3 regions of the Burkholderia savannae genome follow, and region 2 is predicted to be linked to each of the others. Evidence: predicted binding sites of a transcription regulator. Region 2 holds the regulator's gene; each other region holds the start of a gene.
The links. The regulator FNR, encoded in region 2, switches genes on or off when oxygen is low (the NO sensors DNR and NnrR bind a similar motif). The targets are predictions, from matches to a motif close to TTGATNNNNATCAA.
Positions count from the first base shown of each region.

Region 1 (7,252 bases), 990 kb from region 2:
AGCGGATTGGCCGCCCCCGAGCAGGTGACGGTGGTGCCCGCCGGGGTGCAGGCCGCGTGCGCCTGAACGATGCCGGCGCCGACGAGCGCGACGAACACGCCCATCGACGGCACGAGCTTGGCAAGCTCGTTGTTTTTTCTTGAACGCGTGCAGTTCATGTTGCCCCCTTCCTTGCCATCGAAAATAGACGTCGAAGGAAACTGCCTGGCGCGGCGGGAATTGCGTCGACGATTCGGCGAATCGTCGGGACAAAACAGTCTTCCGGCCGCGCGGCGACGGCCGTCTGTTTCGAAGGAAACGCAGGAATCGGAAAAACCGCGAAAGCGCGAACGCCGATCTGATCGACTAAGCGAACGGCATGACGCCCCCCCTTTATGGCGGCGACATCTCGAGTTGGTCTAGTTAATGCGGATGACGACTTGTCGGAAGGCTATATCAAAGCACGCCGATATGCAAAAAATCGGAACGGTCGGCGCCGATGTCTTTGCCTCGGCTTCAATGCGGCTTTCCCGCCGCATCCGCGATGCGCTTCGCAATGGACTTCAAAGAACGAGAATCGTTTCGGCCGAGATCTCGCGATTGCCGCAAGCGAAACGTATGCAACAGGTAAATGCCGCGCGTGGTCGACGCGCCGAACGCAACGCCTTCGCGAACGCGCGATGCGCTTCGGTCCCGAACGGCAACATGCATTCGCCTCACCTTTATCTTTTCCGCCGATTCATCCTATCATTTCATTCGACCATTTTTGTCAGACGACTCCGTCTGACAAATAGCCGACTCGCAATCTTTGAATCGTTTTCGAATTCATTTCGCATCTCGAATAAATACTCGCCACGTCATTTCGATTGATCTGTCTCAACGCAGCAAGCCCGCCATCCAACACGATGAAAGGCGAAACCCGCCACATGAACGGAGGCCATGATGGAAATTTCATTGAGAGACCTGCTGACGGTGCTGCACGGAATGGGATTCGGCGCGTTGTTCATGCTTGCGTTTTCCGGTGCGATCGCCGAGCTCTATCGCACGTCGTCGCCGGGCGCGCCCGCCGTGCCCGCGCCGCGTGAACATCGGCTGTTGATGATCTATCTGTCCGCGATGGTGATCCTCGCGTGGGCAACCGTGTTCTCCGGCGCATACATCGTCTATCCGTGGTATCGCGCGGTGCCGCCCGCCGGCCTGACCGATCTCGCGAACTACCCGCAGCGCCTGTTGATGTCGAGCCGCGACACGTCGGGCTGGCACAGCCTCGGGATGGAATGGAAGGAGCACGTCGCGTGGCTCGCGCCGATCGCGATGACGATGGTCGCCTACGTGTTCGGCAAGTACGGCGCGGCGCTCGGCAAGCAACGCCAGATTCGCAACGCGGTGCTGGCGTTCACCGTCGTCGCGTTCGTCGCGACGGGCGTCGCGGGTGCGTTCGGCGCATTCCTGAACAAGTACGCGCCGGTCCGCGGCGGCGCCGCCATCCACCTCATGACGGGAGAATGAAAATGCATGCCTCTCATCCGCACACCGCCGCGCAACATGCCGCCGATACGGCGCATAATCAGTCATCCGTAGCAAGCGAGCCGACAAACGCTTCGCCGCGAACAAGCGCGCCCGCCGCCGCCGAAGTGCTGCCGAACGGCCCGGCCGCCGCCGCCATTCTCGCGGCCGGCATCGGCTGCTTCGCCGTCGGGCTCTTTGCGCTCGCCGGCGACGCGTTCCGCTCAGTTGCGCATTTCTTCACGTTCTACACGCCCACCGGGCCGCTTTCGGGCGTGACGACGAGTGCGATCGTCGTCTGGCTGCTGTCATGGGCGGCGCTGTCGCGCCGATGGAACGCGGCGTCGGTCGCGCTCGGCCGCGTCACGACCGTCGCCTTCGTGCTGCTCGCGCTCGGCATCCTGCTGACATTCCCGCCCTTCATGGATCTGCTGCAAGGCAAGTAGCCGCTCGCGCGCCGAACGGAGCATCGCGTTCCGTTCGGCACGCGCGACGCCCCCTCTTCGTTGCTGATCCAAGTCAATTTTCGCAATTGTGGCGATCATAGACTCGAATCATCGACATCGGTCGCGACGAAAGATGGATCGTTAGCGGTGCGACACGTTTGATGAAGTCAGAACGATATTGAAATAAACGAGAAGGACCGCAGCGGATATCAGTGGAAACACCGGCTTCAATGCGTTGGAAAAAGGCGGTTTCTCAACGGAAACCGGATACACGAGCCCTGACGACAAACAAGAAGGGGGCGGTATGTTCAATCGCATCCGTCGCGGCCTTACCGCCATGCTTGCATGCGTGTTCGGGGTGCTGTGCCTGTCGAATGACGCCGCCGCGGTTCCGGCGTTCGCGAGACAAACGGGGCTCGCCTGCGTCGCGTGCCACGTGAGCTTCCCGGAACTCACGCCGTTCGGGCGCTTCTTCAAGCTGACGGGCTACACGCTGTCGAACCGGTTCACGATTCCGCTCGCGGGCATGGTGCAGCTGTCGCAAACCAATACCCGCTCGATCGACAACCGCAACTACGACTTCGTGCGCAATCAGGACGTCGTGCTGCAGCAGGCGAGCCTGTTCTACGGCGGGCGCATCGCCGGCCCGGTCGGCGCGTTCGCGCAATGGACGTACGACGGCATCGCGCACCACAGCGGCATCGACAACACCGACATCCGCGCGGCCGGGCACTTCACGCGCGACGACGTCGACTTCATCTACGGCGTCACGGTCAACAACAATCCGACCGTCTCCGACGTCTGGAACAGCACGCCGGCATTCGGCTATCCGTACGCGTCGAGCAGCGTGTCGCTCACGCCGACGGCGAGCACGCTGATCGACGGCGGCCTCGCGCAGCAGGTCGCGGGCTTCGCCGCGTACGCATTCTGGCAGCGCAGCATCTACGCGGAAGTCGGCCTCTATCGGACTGCCGACCAGATGTTCTCGGTGTTCCGCACGGGGCAGGACATCAGCACGCCGGGCGGCGTGACGCGGCTGCGGGGCGGTAACCCGTACTGGCGCGTCGCGTACAACCGCGAATGGGGCCCGCACTCGCTGATGCTCGGCACGTTCGGCCTGATTGCCGACGTGTATCCGGACAACACGCTGCCCGCGACGCCGACCGACCGCTTCACCGACATCGCGCTCGATGCGCAGTATCAATACCTGACGCTGTCGCACGCGTTCACGACGCAGTTCACGTTCATCCACGAGAAGCAGAACTGGAGCGCGAGCTTCCCGAGCGGCGGAATCGGCGCGGGGCCGACGCCAGCCAACCCGACCGACCGTCTCAACACGTTCAAGGCGAAGGCTTCGTACTACTACCAGCGCAAGTACGGCGCGACGCTCGCGTACTTCTCGACAACGGGCACGACCGATCCCGGGCTGTACTCGCCGACGCCCGTGACGGGCAGCGCGAACGGCAGCCCGGACTCGCGAGGCGTCATCGCGGAGCTCGACTATCTGCCGTTCCCGCAAGTGAAGCTGTCGTTGCAGTACACATGGTTCCTCAAGTTCAACGGAGCGCGCTTCAACTACGACGGCAACGGCCGAAACGCGAGCGACAACAACACGCTGTACCTGCTCGCGTGGTTCGTGTTCTGACGCCGCCCGAACCTTGCCTCGCCAACCCGCCTGCTCCGCGAGAACGATCATGAAAAAGCTGCTTGCATCACCGATGTGGATCGCCGCGCTCGCCGCCGCGCTCGGCGGCTGGCCCGCCGTCCGCGCGCACGCGCAGGACGGCGCGCGGCTCGCCGCGCAGCTCTGCGCCGCTTGCCATGGCGCGCATGGCCGCAGCGAATCGCCGATGTTCCCGCGGCTCAATGCGCAAACGAACGAGTATCTGAGCGCGCAGCTCAAGGGCTTTCGCGAGCACGCGCGCGGCGAGACCGACGCGCGCGCGTACATGTGGGCCATCGCGTCGCAGCTCGACGACGCGACGATCGCGTCGATCGCCGACTACTACTCGCATCAGGAGCCGACGCACGGCGAGCCCGGCGATCCGGCGCTCGTCGCGAAGGGGCAGGACATCTTCGAGCACGGCGTGCCCGAAAAGGGCACGCCGGCGTGCGCGTCGTGCCACGGACAGAACGGGCAAGGCGTCGGAACGTTCCCGCGGCTCGCGGGACAGCACGAGGCCTACCTGCTGCGGCAAATCGAGGTCTTCAAGAACGGCACGCGCGCGAATGCGCCCGTGATGAGCGCGGTCGCGCATACGCTCGACACCGATCAGGCGAAGGCCGTCGCGGCGTGGTTGCAGTCGCGTTAGCGAAACGCGGCCCGAGGACGGGCACGCGGCGACACGCGCGCGTCAGCGGCTGAAGCCGATGTCGCCCGCGTCGTCGTCGCCGGCCTCGAACCCGCCGCGCCCCATCGCCTCGCCGGCGCCGCGCACCGCGCAGGTCAGCGGTTCGTCGGCCACGCGCGCGGCGAGCCCCGTCTCGTCGTGGAGCCGCTTGCCGAGATTCGCGAGCAGCGCGCCGCCGCCCGTCAGCACGATCCCGCGATCCGCGATGTCCGTGATGAGCTCCGGCGGCGCGTTCTCGAGCGCGCTCTTCACCGCGCTCACCACCTGGTTCAGCGGCGCGGCGAGCGCGTCGGCGATGTCGTGGTTGCTGAGCTGGATCGTGCGCGGCAGGCCGTCGGCGACGCTGCGCCCAACCGCATGGATCGATTCGCGCGGCACCCGGTAGCTCGCGGTGCCGATCGCCTTCTTCACGTGCTCGGCGGTGTGCTCGCCGAGCAGCACGCCGTACAGGTTGCGGACGTGATTGACGATCGCCGCGTCGAACTGGTCGCCGCCCACGCGAATCGCCTCGCGATAGACGATCCCGCCAAGCGCGATCACCGCGACCTCGGTCGTGCCGCCGCCGATGTCGACGACCATCGAGCCGACCGCCTCCGTCACCGGCAGCCCCGCGCCGAGCGCGGCCGCGAGCGGCTCGCTGATCAGGCTGACCCGCGACGCGCCCGCCGCGAGCGCCGCTTCGCGGATCGCGCGCTGCTCGACCGCGGTCGCGTTCGACGGCACGCAGATCGTGAACTCGACGCGCCGCCCGAACAGCGAGCGCGCATGCGACATATCGACGAACTGCCGCATCATCTGCTCGGCCGCGTGATAGTTCGCAACGACGCCGTGCCTGAGCGGCCGGACGGCTTCGAGATGCTCGGGCGAGCGCCCGAGGAGCGCCTTCGCCTGCTCGCCGACCGCCTCGACGCGCGCCTTGTCGGCCGGGCCGCCCCGCTTGCGGAAGCAGACGACCGACGGCTGATTCAGCACGACGCCGCGATCGCGGACGTAGATCTGCGTGCTCGCGGTGCCCGGATCGACCGCGACGTTGTGCGCAAAAAACCTTCCGAGAAAGGGTGCCGCCATCGTGAAGCCTCTATCGAATCTGGTGGAAGGATTGCGCGGATGCGTCGCCGGCCGCCCCCCCGGGCCGGTTGCCGGCGACGAGCACAATCCACTCAGTCGCTTAGCGGCAGGATGCCTGAATACTTTAGGAGATTTCATGAAATTTCTATAGAGCGTCAGGTCGCTTTGCACCGTGGGCCGGGGCGGATCGCGCCCGACGCGTGGCCGCGGGCGGGCAAAAGCGGTACTCTCTCGCTTTTGCCGATTCCGGATCGGTCCTCCCGACTGTTCAGCCCGACCACGCCATAGCAACGATAATGACGGTGTTCGCCTCTTCCGCCCGTCCGGGCGCTCGCGCCGCCGGCCTCGTGGCCGTCCTTCTGTTCGTCTGCGTCGCGGCGGGCCGGCCCGCGGCCGCCCATGCGGCCGACGCCGCGCCCATGGCGGGCGCCGTCGCGGCGCCGACTGCCGCGACGGCCGACGCGACGACACGCGCAATGGCCTCGCCGGGCGGCGCGCCGTCGGCCGGGACGTCGCCCGCCCCGGCATCGGCCGCATCGGCCGCGCCCGCCGACGCGGCGCCCGCCTGGTTCTGGGCCGCCCGGCAGCAGGCCACAGCCGCGGTCTCGAATGCCGCCTCGAATCCCGTATCAAATCCCGCCTCGAATCCCGCCTCGAATCTCGCCTCGAATCCCGCCTCGAATCCCGCGCCGAACATCGCCGCGAACGCCACCGCAGCGCCCACCGCTGCGGCGCCCGATCGGGCCGCCGCGCAAACGCCCGCGCAGGCCGCGACATCGCCGGCCGCCGCGGGCGAGCCCGTCTGCACGCCGGACGGCGGCAAGCCCGGCCGGCCGGCGATCGGCCTCGTGCTGTCGGGCGGCGGCGCGCGCGGCTACGCGCATCTCGGCGTGCTGAAGGTGCTCGAGGCGCACCGGATTCCCGTCGACTGCATCGCGGCGACGAGCATGGGCGCCGTCGTCGGCGGCCTGTACGCGACCGGAATGACCGCGCAGGAAATGGAGCGGCGGCTGTCGCAGGTGAACCTCGCCGACATCGCGTTCGACGTGACCGACCGTGCGGACCTGCCGCAAAAGAAGCGCGAGGACGAGCGCCTGTACATCGACAGCCTGACGATCGGCTTCGATTCGAAAGGCTTCAAGGCGCCCGTCGGGCTCGTGCAGGGCAACCGGCTGCAGGCGCTCCTCGCGAACTGGACGGCCGCCGTGCCGACCAACCAGCCGTTCGACCGGCTGCCGATTCCGTACCGCGCGATCGCGACCGACCTGCAAACCGGCCAGAAGGTCGTGCTCGACCACGGCTCGCTGCCGCTCGCGATCCGCGCGAGCATGGCGCTGCCGGGGCTCTTCTCGCCCGCCGAGATCGACGGACGCGCGCTCGTGGACGGCGGGCTCGTCAGCAACCTGCCCGTCGACGCCGCGCGCCGGATGGGCGCGGACGTCGTGATCGCCGTCGACATCGGCTCGCCGCTGCGCCCGCTGAACGCGCTCGCGTCGCCCGCCGACGTGATGCAGCAGATGATCGGCATCCTGATCCGGCAGAACGTCGCCGAGCAGCGCAAGCAGCTGCGGCCGGACGACATCCTGCTTGCGCCGGACCTCGGCAAGCAGACCTTCACCGATTTCCAGACCGCGAACCAGTCGATCGCCGCGGGCGAGGCCGCCGCCGTCGCCGCGCTGCCGCGTCTCGAGCGCTACGCGCTGTCGCCCGAGCAATACGACGCATACCGCGCCTCGCACCGGCGGCCGCCGCCGCAGCCGATCCGCATCACGTCGATCGAGATCCGGACCAACGGCTCGTCGGTGCCGACGCAGATCGTGCGCAACGCGCTGCGCGTGAAACCGGGCGACCTCTACGATCCGCAGGCGGTGAGCGCCGACCTGCTGTCGCTCACGACGAGCG
Region 1 is NZ_CP013418.1:1,269,672-1,276,923, forward strand. It holds gene WS78_RS26750 (autotransporter outer membrane beta-barrel domain-containing protein) at 1-158, opposite strand, end outside; gene WS78_RS36390 (hypothetical protein) at 451-849, shown strand; gene WS78_RS26760 (hypothetical protein) at 922-1,488, shown strand; gene WS78_RS26765 (hypothetical protein) at 1,485-1,931, shown strand; gene WS78_RS26770 (cytochrome C) at 2,236-3,576, shown strand; gene WS78_RS26775 (c-type cytochrome) at 3,626-4,243, shown strand; gene mreB (rod shape-determining protein) at 4,286-5,350, opposite strand; gene WS78_RS26790 (patatin-like phospholipase family protein) at 5,647-7,252, shown strand, end outside.
Region 1: a site for FNR is predicted at 1,995-2,008, ahead of WS78_RS26770 (cytochrome C). Genes of this name have one in related genera too.

Region 2 (7,252 bases):
GCAGCATGCCCGCCACCGCGCTCCAGTTGTTGCAGGTGATGCGTCGCGGATGGTCGATGCCGCAGGCGAGCAGCCATTCGTCGAGGATGCGCGTGACGCCCGAGCCGGAAGGCAGAATGACGAGCGCATGGCGCGCGATCAGCTCGGGCGTCAACGTGCGTTCGCCGTCGACCAATTTCTCCGCGGCCATCCACGCGAACCGCGCTTCCGCCACCGGCTGCGACAGGATGCTGCCGCGCGACGAACGGCCCGCGACCACCGCGAAATCGAGTTCTCCCGCATCCACTTTCTCTTCGAGCGCCGCGCCGACGTCGACATACGGCTCGAGGATCAACTGCGGATGCAGTTTCTGAACGGCCGCGACGAAGCGAGGCAGCCAGGTCAGCGCCGACAGCTCGCCGACGCCGAAGCGCAGGCGGCCCGTCAATCCCTTGTCTTCCGCGAACGCGTCCTGCAACGCCGCGACGGCTTCCAGAACGCGAACGGCGGCCGGCAGCAGCGTTTCGCCGTCCTCGGTCAGCACGGCGCGGTGGCCGCTGCGGTCGAACAGCGTGCGTCCCACGGCCTGCTCCAGTTCGTTGATCCGCTTGGACAACGAAGAGATCGACAGGTGAAGCCGCTGCGCCGCCGTCGAGAAATTGGCGCAGGTCGCCGCCCAATAGAAGGCGTCCAGTTGCTTGAGCGTCGGAGTTGCCATGGTTCTTCGCTTTTATCGAACGATTTCGTTTGAAGATTATCGCTTTTTATCGATACATCGGCTGCATAGAATGGCAGCGTCGCATCAGGAAAGCCCATAGATGAGCACCCTTACCTCTCCCATCGCGGAAGACGGCCGGCCTGCGGCCAGCACCGGCAAGCCGCCGCGCGTCCTGCACGACGTGCTGAGCCTGCAAGACTTCGAGGCCAAGGCGCGCCGCGCGCTGCCGCGCCCGATCTTCGGCTACGTCAGCGGCGCGGCGGAAGACAACCGCACCCGCGACGACAACCGCGACGTGTTCGACGAATACGGTTTCGTCACGCGCGTGCTGTGCGACGTTTCCCGGCGGCAGCAGGCGGTGGAATTGTTCGGGCGGCGCTATGCGTCGCCGTTCGGCATTGCGCCGATGGGCATCTGCGCGCTGTCGGCCTATCGCGGCGACGTCGTGCTGGCGCGCGCCGCGCAGCGCGCGGGGATTGCGTCGATCATGAGCGGCTCGTCGCTGATTCCGCTGGAGGATGTGGCCGCCGCCGCGCCGGGTACGTGGTTCCAGGCGTACCTTCCGGGAGACGCCGAGCGCATTCGCGCACTGCTCGAACGCGTGGCGCGCGCAGGCTACCGAACGCTCGTGGTCACCGTCGACATTCCCGTGTCCGCGAATCGCGAAAACAACGTGCGCACGGGCTTTTCGACGCCGCTGCGCCCCGGCGCGCGCCTGCTCTGGGACGGGCTGACGCGGCCGCGCTGGCTGCTGCGCACGTTCGCGCGCACGCTGCTCGCGCACGGAATGCCGCACTTCGAGAATTCCTTTGCGACGCGCGGCGCGCCGATCCTTTCCGCCAACGTGCTGCGCGATTTCTCCGCGCGCGATCACCTCAGTTGGGCGCACGTGCGGCAAATCCGCGAGCAATGGCAGGGCGACCTGGTGATCAAGGGCATTCTCAGCGTCGAGGATGCGCTGATCGCGCGCGACGCGGGCGCCGACGGCGTGATCCTGTCGAACCATGGCGGCCGGCAGCTCGATGGCGCAGCGTCGCCGCTGCGGATCTTGCGCGACGTCGTGCAGGCCGTCGGCGACGATTACCCGGTGATGATCGACAGCGGCTTTCGCCGGGGATCGGACGTGCTGAAGGCGCTGGCGCTGGGCGCGCGCATGGTGTTCGTCGGGCGGCCGTTCAACTATGCGGCGGCCGTGGCGGGCGAGGCCGGCGTCGCGCATGCGATCCGCCTGCTGCGCGAGGAAGTGGACCGCAACATGGCGATGCTGGGGGTGAACGGCTGCGGCGAGCTCACGCCCGACGTGCTGATCCGCAAGCGCTGAGCGCGCCGGGGCACGGCGGGCTGCACGGTCGCATCCGCCGTTACGTCGCACATGATGCGTGCGGCATGGCGGAATGCGACGGCTCGCGGCGCTGCGTGCCGTGTCGTGTCGTGCCGTGTCGATTCTCACACTGCCGCCGCGATCGCGATTCGATCGTCGGAATTCGGCACAATGCCGCGTCGCATGCGATTCGGCCGCATGCGCCGCCGCTCGGCCTGCGACGTCGCGATCTTTCGGTCGCGAACGCGCCGGGCTGCATCGCTCATCGAGCGTGCCGCGCCGCCGCCGATCGCGCGGCCGCCGCCCGATTCGGATCGAAGGATGAGTCAACCGGCGAATATCGAGACGAACCGTCTGATTCTGCGCCGTTGGCGCGATGACGATGCGCGCGCGTGGGCGGCGTTGAATTCGGACGCCGAAGTCATCGCGTGGCTCGGGCGGCGCGCGCCGATGACGCTCGCCGACGCGCGCGACGACATCGGCCGCTTCGACGCGCATTTCGATGCGTACGGCTTCGGCCCGTGGGCCGTCGAAACGCGGGCCGACGGTGCGTTGATCGGCCTTTGCGGGCTTCGTCGCGTGCTCGAGGGCGGGCATCCGATGGCGCCGTGCGTGGAAATCGCGTGGCGGCAAGCGCGCCTTGCGTGGGGGCGCGGATACATGACGGAGGCCGCCCGCGCGGCGCTCGCGGATGCGTTCGGCGATCATCGGCTGGCCGAAGCATTCGCATGGGCAGCCGCCACGAATCTTCGATCGCAACGCGTCATGACCTGGATCGGCATGCAGCGCGCGGCCTCGCGCGATTTCGACCATCCCGCGCTTCCCGAAGGACATTCGCTGCGCCGGCATGTCGTGTATTGCATTCGGCGCGAGACATCGCATGCCTGACGGATGCGCGCCGCGGCGCAAGTCACGCCCTGGCGCGTCGAAGTTCTCGATTCAGCCGATATTCAGCCGATATTCAGCCGATACGAGGCGCGTGCGCGGCCAATACGGCACGCACGGCTTCGTTCGCGCGCGAGCGCCGCTCGCTGCGCATTGCGCGACCCGGCGCGCGCAGCCGCGCCGTCACCTCAATTGCACCGCGGCGAGAAACAGCACCATGCCGCCGATCGCGCCGTCGAGCACGCGCCATGCGAGCGCCCGCTTGAACCACGGCGCGAGCAATCGCGCGCCGTAGCCGAGCGCGACGAACCAGATCGCGCTGACCGCCATCGCGCCGATCGCGAACGCGCTGCGCGCGCCTTCCGGTTCGCGCGCGCCCGCCGTGCCGATCAAGAGGAACGTGTCGAGATAGACGTGCGGATTGAGCCACGTGAACGCGAGCGTCATCAGCACGATCGGCCATGCGCGCTGCGCGGGCGGCGCGACGGCCGCGCCCGTTGCGTCGAGCGTCCCGTGCCCGGGCTTGAACGCGCGGCGCAGCGCGCTCAGGCCGAACCACGCAAGATACGCGAGGCCGACGTACAGCACCGCGTGAACGAAGGTCGGATAACGCTCGACGAGCACCGATGCGCCGCCGACGCCCGCGCCGATCAGGAGCATGTCCGACAGCGTGCAGAGCAGCACGATCTTGCCGACGTGCGAGCGCATGATTCCTTGCCGGAGGATGAACGCGTTCTGCGCGCCGATGGTGACGATGAGCGATGCGCACAGCATCGCGCCGTGGGAAAAAGCGATCCAGTTCATGTTCGTTGCTGATTCAGGCGATGGACTAATGGAACGAGAGGCGCTAGTCTGCGGTGATCGCCGGAATTAGAAAAGCTAAATAATCTAATGCGGATTAAGGAAAACTGATGATCGACTACGCGTTGCTCGATGCGCTCGCCGAAGTGATCCGCCACGGCTCGTTCGAGCGGGCGGCGAAAGCGCTCAATGTGTCGCCTTCCGCGGTGTCGCAGCGCGTGAAGCTGCTGGAGGAGCGAGTGGGCAGCGTGCTCGTCAAGCGCGGGCAGCCGTGCGTCGCGACGACGTCGGGCGCGCTGCTGTGCCGCCACACCGAGCGCGTGCGCATGCTCGAAGCCGAATTGTCGGCGCACGTGCCCGGATTCGCCGGCGCGGCAACGGGGCCGTGGCCGACGCTGCGCGTCGCCGTCAACGACGACAGCGTCGCGACCTGGTTCGTCGATGCGGTCGGCCCGTTTTGCGCGGAGAGCGGCACGCTGCTCGATCTCGTGATCGACGATCAGGACTACACCGCCGAGCGGATTCGCGACGGCAGCGTGCAGGGCGCGGTGACGGCGCTCGCCGAGCCGATCCAGGGCTGCCGTTCGACGCGCCTCGGCCGGATGCGCTATCACGCGGTGTGCTCGCCCGCGTTCCACGCGCGCTATTTCGGCAACGGCGTCAACCGCGACGCGCTGCGGCACGCGCCGTGCGTGATGTTCAATCCGAAGGACAGCCTGCAGGCGCGCTTCATCCGGCGCGTGACGCGCGTGGATCTCGATCCGCCGCAGCACTGGATTCCGCACGTCGCGGGCTACCTGCGCGCGTGCGAGGCGGGGCTCGGCTGGGGCATGTGTCCGGAGCGGATGGTCGAGCGTCAGATCGCCGCGGGCGAGCTCGTCGATTTGTCGGAGGGAAGAAGCATCGACGTCGAGCTCTACTGGCAGAGCTGGCGATTGTCGATCGGCTGGCTGGACGAGTTTAGCGCGGCGCTCAAGGCGAGCGCCGCGCAGTTTCTGGATTGATTCGGCGCGAGGAAAGGCGCGACGGCGGGCGCGGGATTACAGGCGATGCAGGCCGTCGAAATCGACGATGCGCACCGTCCGGCCCTGCATCTCGATCAGGCCGCGCTTGTGGAACTTCGACAGCGTGCGGCTGACCGTCTCGAGCGTCATGCCGAGATAGCTGCCGATGTCCTCGCGCGTCATCCGCAGGTTGAATTCGTTCGGCGAATAGCCGCGCTTCATGTAGCGCGACGACACGTCGAGCAGGAACGCCGCGACGCGCTCCTCGGCGTTCAGCGAGCCGAGCACCATCGTCTGCGACGTTTCGCGAACGATCTGCTCGCTCATCAGCTTGTGCATGCGCAACTGCATCGTGCCGGCTTCCGAGCACAGCGTCTTCAGCGCGCTGTACGGGATCACGCAGACCGAGCTGTCCTCGAGCGCGACCGCGGTGCGCGGATGCGCGTCGTCGCAGATGCCGTCGAGGCCGAGGGCTTCGCCCGCGAGGTGCAGGCCGGTGACCTGTTCGCGGCCGTCATGGCGCGTCGCGATGGTTTTCAGCGATCCCGAGCGGACCGCGTACAGGTTGTCGAACGAGTCGCCTTCGCGGAACAGCGTCTCGCCGCGTCGAACCGGGCGGGCGCTGCAGATCACGGATTCGAGGCGCGCGAGCGCTTCGGGCGCGAGCCCCTGGGGCATGCAGAGGTGGCGCATCGCGCACGTCGAGCAGTGTGCGGCCTGGCGCGGCGCCCACGTGCTGGTGGCATGGACGGGAGCCGCGGCGGCGGCGGGTCGGGCGACGGGCGTAAGCATGATGGATGACTCTGAGGTTGAATCGGTAAAGCCATTGTCCCATCGTGGGCTAAGCCTGTTTAGCGACAAAACGCCGCGACTCCCCGTGCGATTTCCTTGTTCGGCCGCAACGCGTGGTTGCGGCGAAACATCGCAGCCGTTGCGTTCGATCAGTGTTCCCGATCTTCCGGATGCGCGGCGGCCGGGATCAGCAGCACGGGCAGCGCCGAGTGCCGCACGCACTGTTCGGCGACGCTGCCGAGCACGAGCCGCTTGAAACCGCGGCGGCCATGCGTGCCGAGCACGAGCAAGTCCGCGCCGAACGCTTTCGCGCCTTCGACGATGAGCGACGGCACGTCGGCGAGCGACGTCGCCTCGCCGATCTTCAGCGCGCCCTTCACGCCGGCTTCGTGCATCTTCTGCGCGAATTCCTTCGCCAGATCGTTGCCCTGCTGAAGCAGTTGCGTGCGCAGGATCGACGGATCGTAGCCGGGCACGTTGTAGTAGATCGCGGCGTTCTCCACGACGTAGAAGGGCTGCAGCTCCGCGCCGCTCGTCCTGGCGATGCCGAGCGCCGCGTCGAATGCGTGGCGTGCCGTTTCGCTGCCGTCGACTGCGACAAGAATGCGCTGATACATGATGTCTCCGTGGTGCGGTTGAGAAAAGATCGGCCGTTCGGCCGGTTGGGTTTGACGACGTCTTTTTACAAAGTAAACGATTACTGACCAGGGCGCAGCGAACTCGATGCGCAGCGATCCGGCGCGGCGAAGTAAACGCGGCGCCGGACTTTTCAGGATTCCGTCGGTCGCGGCGGATTTTTTGCGCGCGATCGGCGTATCGGCCGGATCGGTTCGCGTCGCGTGTCGCGGCGCCGTAATAGACTTGGCCGAGCCCCGGGCACGTTCGCCGAGCGGCGCGAATCGATGCTGGTTTGAAACGCGTCGGGCGAGAGCGTTCCCGACATTTCTTACGACGATCGACGAAGGCCGCGTGCGAGCGCCGAGGCCGCATGCGCAAGGGCGCGGCCGCCGCGCCCGCCCGCCGCCCGTTTCGTTCGGTTTCGTCCAACCGGAAAAGGAGGACACATGCCGTATGTCGCACTCGAGGTGTTGACCGAAGACGCCAACCGGTACGCGCTGCCGGACCTGATCGGCGTGGGCGGCGCTTCGCCCGATGTGCCGCATGTCTGCGAGATGCTGCTCGCGGACGCCCAGTGGCCGACGATTCAGGCATATCTCGATCGGCAGGAGCTGCCTTACAAGTTTGCGCGGCCGAGTACCGGGCGCAGAGTCGGGAGGAACAATCCGAGCTGGTAGGGCGGCGGCCGCGGCGAAGCGGGCCGATCGCCGGCCGGTGCGGGCGATGCCGGCGGCGGCGCGGATGTCGTCGCCGTCGCCGTCGCCGTCGCTATCGCTCGCGCAGCCGATGGGCGGCGCGCCGCCGGCGCAGGACGTATCCGCAAATCGATTCACGCCGGCGCTTGGCGGACGAGCGTCGATCGTCGGCGTTCGTTCGGGCCGGCTTCTCGTTCGCCGAGAATCCCGGAAAGCGTTGATTTCCGAAAACGCGCGTGTATTCCGCGGCATGCGCTCATGTCCGCGATTCGCCGTGGCAGATGCCGTTCGCGTCATGTGAACGGATCGTATCCGTCGCGCCACGTCGGCCCCGGGAACCTGCTGCATCGCTTGTTCGCCGCGATGGCGGCGTGCCGCGCCTTATCGTTGCGCGCGGCCTATCCCGCGTTCGCATGCCGGACTCGTTCGCCGCCGGCCC
Region 2 is NZ_CP013418.1:2,258,243-2,265,494, forward strand. It holds gene WS78_RS31015 (LysR family transcriptional regulator) at 1-697, opposite strand, end outside; gene WS78_RS31020 (alpha-hydroxy acid oxidase) at 798-2,018, shown strand; gene WS78_RS31025 (GNAT family N-acetyltransferase) at 2,340-2,906, shown strand; gene WS78_RS31030 (LysE/ArgO family amino acid transporter) at 3,087-3,707, opposite strand; gene WS78_RS31035 (LysR family transcriptional regulator ArgP) at 3,815-4,708, shown strand; gene fnr (fumarate/nitrate reduction transcriptional regulator Fnr) at 4,745-5,500, opposite strand; gene WS78_RS31045 (universal stress protein) at 5,650-6,117, opposite strand; gene WS78_RS31050 (hypothetical protein) at 6,565-6,795, shown strand.

Region 3 (7,252 bases), 1.3 Mb from region 2:
CGGTTAATGATCTGTAATATAAAAGATGGAAAGTAGAAAGACAGACATAGGAGGAGACAGCGCCCATTGATAAGCATACCGAAATACTTGGGCGTCAACCGTGTGAAATCCACGTTCCGAGGGCCGATCATGTTGACTCAGACTTCCAGCCTTTGCGCGCAAGCGCTACGCCAACCGTTCGACAGCACGCTGCCGCTTGCCGAAGTGACGCTGCCGATCCACTCTCCCGGCACGATGACCGGCGACGAGATCTCCGACATGGTCGGGACCTTCAATCGCTATGGTTTCGTGATCCTCGACTGCGAATCGTCGGAAAGGGACAATCTGCTCGCGCTCAAGCCGCTGCTCGGCAACGCCGCGCCGCACAAGCGCGCGGACGGCGACGGCGTCGTGCCGATCAACGCGTTCAAACCGGTCGACGGCCATATCGACTCGTCGCACGAAGCGCATCTGCCGCATACCGACGGGGCATTTTCGGACGCGCCCGAGCGGATCATCACGCTGCAATGCGTGAGGCCGTCGCACCAGGGCGGCCTGTCGACGCTGTCGAGCGCGAAGGCCGCGTACCGTCATATCGTCGATCGCTACGGCAACGTCGCGCCGCTCGCCCGCGCCGACGCGCCGACGATCGAGCGCACGACGCAAAAGAGCACGGCGCCCGTGTTCAAGGCGGAGGACGACGGCTGGTCGATCAAGTTCAGGATGAACGACGGCGCGGCCACGGCGACGCCCGCGGCCGCCGCCGCCGCCGCCGACATGTACGACAGCCTTGCGCGCTTCCTGACCGATCCGGACAACGTGCTGCTGTTTCCGCTCGAGCCCGGGCAGATCCTGATCGGTGACAACACCGCGGTCACCCACGGAAGAACCGGCTATCCGCCCGATCAGCGACGCAACATGCGGCGGCTGAATTTCGACGGTCACGGCGCGCTCGAGCGTCAGCTCGTGTTCGGCTTCGGCGACGATTGACCACCGACGCTCGCCCGCTTCGCGTTTCGAACGCTGCGCGCCGGCCGCCGAGAATGCATCATGCAACGGCCGGCGCGCGGCGTGCCGCATCGTCGGCACATGCCGCCGTCTCTTCGGGATCGTCCGAATGCAAAACGATTTTTCGCTGGTCGTCTTTCCGATCTTCGCGTGCTCGCTGATCGGCCTGCTGTGGGTCAGGCTCAAGCTTCCGATGAACGCGGCGTGCCTGAGCGCGCTCGTATCGAACATCGGCATTCCGTGCCTGCTGCTGTCGTCGCTCGACCGGCCGAACCTGACCGCGCGCGTGCTCGTCCACACGTTCGCGGCGGGCGCCGTCGCCCTCGTGTGCTTCGCGGCGCTCGGCGCGCTCTTCCTGCGCGTGCTGAGGCTGCCGATGCGGCAATACCTGCCGTCGCTGATGCTGCCCAACACGTCGAATCTCGGCCTGCCGGTCGCGCTCTTCGCCTTCGGCGAGCAAGGCCTGCTATATGCGGTCGCGTTCTCCGCGCTCGTGCAGATCGGCCATTTCACGATCGGCGTCTGGTTGCTGTCCGGTCAGGCTTCGTGGAAATCGATCGCCGTCAGTCCGACGATCTGGGCAGTCGTCGCGGCGCTCTTCATGACGCTGAACGGCCTGCATCTGCCCGCGCCGCTCGCGGCGAGCGTGAAGCAGCTCGGCAACATGGCGCCGCCGCTGATGCTGCTGATGCTCGGCGCATCGCTCGCGAACATCCGGCTCGCGGGCCTGCGCCGCGTGGCGGTGCTCGCGGTCGTGCGGGTCGCGGGCGGGCTCGGCGTCGGGCTCGCGCTCGCGTTGCTGCTCGGGCTGCCGAGCGTCGCCGCGGGCGCATTCGTCGTTCATTGCACGATGCCCGTCGCGGTGCTGAGCCATCTGATCGCGCAGCAGTACGACGGCCCGACCGAGGACATCGCCGGCATGATCCTCGTGTCGACCGGGCTTGCGCTCGCCGGGCTGCCGCTGATGCTCGCTTCGACGAAGCTGGTCGTCGGTTAGGCGGCGTTCGTCGAGCGACGTTTGATTTGCCGCTTTCGGCCTGCCGCTTGCTCGCGGCATCCGTTCGCCGACGCCGCAAGCGAGCGCCGTCCGCCGGACGCCGACATGCAAGCGCGACGCCGGTTCCGCAGCGCGCGTCGGATGCGCCGCGCCGCAACCGCCATCGCGCGTCAACGGTGGAGCACGATCACGTCGGCGTCGTCCGCATGTTCGAGCAGCAGCCGGCGCACGCGCGCCTGCCAGAGCTCGCGGAACAACGCGACGTCCTCGGGCTGCGCCGTCATCGCGAGACAGCGCGGCAGCAGATTCGCGATTCGCGGATCGCCCGGCACGCGATCGAGCCGCGCCGACACGCCGACGCTCGCATTCGTATCGACGCGCGTCAAGCGAAGCTGCCCCGGCATCGGTTCGCCGAACGTCAACAGACGGCGGCGGTCGAACCGGCCGCCGATGCCCTTGAACCCGGTATCGAACGTCGCCCCCGTCAGCAGGCCGACGACGTTCGCCACCACGCCCGTCACGCCTTCCGTCGCCGAATCGCGCAACGCGACGCGAATCGCGCCGCGCTCGGCGGGCATGCCGCCGTAGAGCGCGCCGAGCGCCGCGCGCGTCATCAGGTACGCGGACGCGACGGTCGGACACGAATGCCCTGCCAGCTTCACGACGTCCGCGTAGCGGTACTCGATCGCGCCGCCGTCGTGCGCGGCACCGAGGAACGCGGCGAGCGGATCGCGCAACGCGATGCGCGGCGCGGCGTCGAAGAAATCGGGAAATCGGTCGGATGAATGCATGATGGTCTGGATCAGCTTATCGCTTGTTGCGGGCCGCTCGCCGGCTGTCGCGCGCGACGCGCCGAACGCGGTGCGTCGCAGCCGGCGAGCGGGGATGTCGCGACGGCCGGCGCACTGCCCGCGCGACCGCCGGCATAGGTCATTGAACGATGAAATCGATCACGATCGCGCCGGGCTCACGCTGCCGATACTCGATGCCGACCCGCTCGCCATAATGCTGCCGAATCTGTTCGAGGAGCGGGAGCGGATCGTGATCGTTGACGAAGCGCATGGTTTCGCCGGACTGAAGCGCGTCGATCGCGCCGAAGATCGCCGCATGGCGGAATCGCTTCGCGACGCCGCGCGCGTCGAACGGATAGATCGCGGTCGGGGAAAGATGGAGATGCGGCTGCGACATGATTGGAAGTCCTTATCGGATGACGCTCGGATGGAGAAAGCGGCGGCGCGCACGGTGCATTGCAAGACAACCGATGCGCGCCGCTCGACGGCGATGCGTTCGATTCGAATAGATGCATTGTGCGAGCAACTATTCTATGTGCGCGCCCCTGCGCGCACAACGGCGCTTCGATCCGAGCAAAACGTGTGAAGCCGGCCGGTTCGGCATCGCGTTACCGGCGAAACGCCGCGCCGCAGCGGCATGCGCGGCGATTACGCGGCACGACCCCGCCGCCCGCGCGCCGCCTCGCGGCGCTCGAAAAGATTGATTTCGCTCAACGAATGGCGGGGCCGGTGCCGCACAATGACCCGATAGTTGGCGCGCCCAATACATTGATGGAGTCGACGATGCCCACCGATACCTCGAATCCCGCTCCGCTGTCGCTGCCTGGGCGCATTCTCGTCGCGATCGACGCGTCGAAGGCGTCGCAGCGCGCGGTCGACTACCTGAAGCGCGTGGTGCCCGCGGGCGCGGCCGTACGCTTCGTCAGCGTCGTGGACACGCCGCGCGCGTATACGCTGCCGCATACGTTCGCACCGTCCGAGTTTGCGGCGGCGCACACCGAGCTCGTCAACGATGCGTCGAACGTGCTCGGCGACGCGACGACCACATTCGGTCGCACCGACGTCGCGCTCGAAACCGCGATCGTCGACCTCGCGAAGAAAGGCGGCGACGTCGTCGACGCGCTGCTCGACGAAACACGCGACTGGAATGCCGATCTGCTCGTCGTCGGCTCGCATCAGTATCAGGGGTTGCTTCGTTGGGTAGACGGCAGCGTATCCGAGCCGCTGCTCGCGAGGACGGATTGCGCGATTCTTTTCGTGCCCTCCGGCGTCGAATCGGCCGTGCATGCGCCGAAGCGCATCATGTTCGCGACCGACGGCAGCCCGATCGCCGCGCACGCATTGCGCTACGGCGCGCAATTCGCGACGCCCGACACGCATCTGCGCGCGATCTACGTGATCGACCGCGCGGTGCGGCTCACCGATTTCGTGCCGATCCACGTGCTCGAGGACGCGTTCGTCGAGGAAAGCGAGAAGGCGCTGGCCGTCGCGCGCCAGTTGCTCGACGAAGCGCCGGGTCAGTCGAGCATCGCGGTCGTCAGCACCGACCGGACGAGCGACGACGTCGCGCACACGATCGTCCGCGAGGCCGACCGCTGGCCCGCCGATCTGCTCGTGATGGGCACGCACGGCAGGCGCGGCGTGTCGCGCTGGCTGCTCGGCAGCGTCGCGCTGCGCGTCGCGCGGCTCACGCAGATTCCACTGTTGCTCGTGCACGCGCCGGCTGCCTGAGGCGCGTCGACGGCCGGCTGCGCGCACCGGCTGCCGTGCGCTTCGCGGCCAGCGCGGGTCGGCGCGCCGCCGATTCCGGCGCGGCGTGGCGAGCGGCGACACGCGCTTTCGATGCCGCTTTGATTGCGCTTTCGATGCCGCCTCCAGCGGCATCGCGCTGCGGCACCCGGCTAGCGACAGGTGCAAGCGCCGATTGCCGCGAAGCGATTCGCTTCCGTCAATGCGATCGCTTCGTGACGGCCGCGCTATCTTCGTGTCGCCCGCGTCCGCTCCGAAACGACAATACGACAAAACGACGCCCGTCGCCGCGCCGGCAATCAACGCGCCCCGTCGCCGCCCAGCGTGCATCCCCTTCCGGGCGCGGATACGACACGGCATTGAGCATCGACGAATCGGCCGCACAAAAAAAGGCGGCCGAACGCCGCCCGCTCCTTTCACTCAGTTTCCGGACGCCGCTACGCACGCGGCGGCGGCTTGTCCGCAGCGTCGCTCCTTTGCTCGAACTGCACGGCGAGGCCGCCGGGCCGCAGCTTGCTCACGGTGACCCAGAACGGGCTGCCGCCCGGCAGCTCGGACATCGGCACGATCGGCACCTTGTAATAGCGATTCAGCATCATCAGGAACGCGAGCGCGTAGCCGCGCCGGCGCTCCGACGGCGCGATCTCGAGGCTGTGCACGTACAGCCGATCGGTCAATTGCGAAAGGCCGTATATCGCTTCGCCGACGCGCGCGCCGTCCGCATTGCGGATGACGACCGCCCATTTCGCGTGCGTCGCGGCCTCGTTCTCCGCTTCGGCCGCTTTCGTCTCGATCTTGATCGGCGGCAGGCGCCGCAGCTTGCACCAGGCTCGAAAACTCCGCAGTAATCCCATCGACTTCGTGCCTTTCTATTGCGTTGCTCGCTCGGCCGAACCCGGCCGTCGCGGTGAGTGTTCGCGTCTTTCGGGAAACTGGCGAGAGACCGGATCAAGTACAGCTTCAAGCAGGCGCGGCAATTTTTGTATTTTTCGATCCGTGAAGGGTGCGATAAAAAGTGCCTGATTGGAAATCAGCAAAAGACGAGAGCAGCGTAGGATTATGCGCAACAGCCGTAGGAATTCCCCTACAGACGGAATGGATACGTTCGCAGATCGGGCGCGCAGCCCCGCCGGCCTTCGCCGAACGCCGATCGAACGGTTTGAACGTATGTCGATGCGAAGAGGAATCGCCGTGTCGAAGCCCGGCGCGCGATGTCGCGCGGCGCACCGGCCGCCGGCGTGCCGGAATCGATTCGAATCCGAACCCGCACGCGGCCTTGTCTCGCCCGGAGCGCCCGGAGCGCCCGGGTGCGTCGAGGAAGTCGGGGAATCAACGCCCGCCCGGGCGCGCTCGCTCAAGCGCGCCGCGAATCCCGCGCAGCAAGTCGATCGGCCGCGGCGGGCAGCCCGGAATCGTCAGGTCGACCGGCACGAGCTTCTCGACGGGCCCGCACACCGCGTAGCTGTCGGCGAACACGCCGCCCGTGCACGCGCAGTCGCCCGCCGCCACGACGAGCTTCGGCGCGGGCGTCGCCTCGTACGCGAGGCGCACCGCGTCGCGCATGTTGAGCGTGAGCGGCCCGGTGATCAGCAGCATGTCCGCATGCCGCGGGCTTGCGACGAACTTGATCCCCAATCCTTCGATGTTGTAGTACGGATTGCCGAGCGCGTGCAGTTCGAGCTCGCAGCCGTTGCACGAGCCGGCGTCGATCGCGCGGATGCTCAGCGCGCGCCCGAGGATGTCGAGAATCTCCTGCCGGATACGCCGCGCGTCCCGCTGCCACGCGTCCTCGCCCGCCGGCGCGGGCTCGTCCGGCCGGCCGGTGCGCGCGATCTGTTTGATGAGCTGCCACATTACAGGTCGTGCCCCGCGTAGTTCAGGTTGAACGACTTGTTGATCAACGGGAAGTCGGCAACGATGTTGCCGATGATCGCATGCTCGAGCGCGGGCCAGTTCTGCCACGACGGATCGTGGCAATGGCAACGCGCGACGGCGCCGCGCGCGTCGAGCTCGAGCGCGACGAGCACCGGGCCGCGCCAGCCTTCTATCCAGCCGACGCCGCGCCGCGCATCGTGGGCGGCGCCTGCCGCCGCCTCCGCCCTTCCCGCCTCCGTCGCCTCCTCCGGGTTGCCCGGCGCGATCGCGGCGAGCTCGATCTCGGCCGCGATCGCGCCGCCCGGCAGATCGTCGAGCAGCGCGCGAATCGCGCGCACCGATTCGTACGTCTCGGCAAAGCGCACGGCAACCCGCGCGGCGACGTCGCCGCGTGGGTCGCCGTGCGCTTCGACGGGCACCGCGTCGTACGGCGCGAGCCGATGGTCGACGCGCACGTCGCGCGCCTGCCCGCTCGCGCGCGCGGCCAATCCGCACACGCCGAAATGCGCGGCCGTCTGCGCGGCGAGCCGCCCGGTTCCCGCGAAACGGTCCTGCAAGCCGGACTGGTCGTCATAGATCGTCTGCATCGCACGCACCTCGGCCTCGATCCGGTCGCATTGCGCGACGATCGCCGCCGCGTCGTCCGCCGAGACGTCGCGCCCGACGCCGCCCGGCACGACGCGATCCATCAGATGGCGATGCCCGAAGATCCGGTCGTTCAGGCGCAGCCAGTCCTCCTTGAGCCACGAGAATTGCGCGAGGCCGACCGCGAAACCCGCGTCGTTGCCGAGCGCGCCGAGGTCGCCGAGATGATTGGCGACGCGCTCGCGCTCGAGCAGCAGCCCGCGCAGCC
Region 3 is NZ_CP013418.1:693,489-700,740, reverse strand. It holds gene WS78_RS24090 (TauD/TfdA family dioxygenase) at 130-969, shown strand; gene WS78_RS24085 (AEC family transporter) at 1,097-1,984, shown strand; gene WS78_RS24080 (hypothetical protein) at 2,155-2,775, opposite strand; gene WS78_RS24075 (DUF2249 domain-containing protein) at 2,915-3,172, opposite strand; gene WS78_RS24070 (universal stress protein) at 3,547-4,506, shown strand; gene WS78_RS24065 (hypothetical protein) at 4,962-5,378, opposite strand; gene WS78_RS24060 (NADH-quinone oxidoreductase subunit B family protein) at 5,854-6,378, opposite strand; gene WS78_RS24055 (NADH-quinone oxidoreductase subunit D-related protein) at 6,378-7,252, opposite strand, start outside.
Region 3: a site for FNR is predicted at 3,476-3,489, ahead of WS78_RS24070 (universal stress protein). Genes of this name have one in related genera too.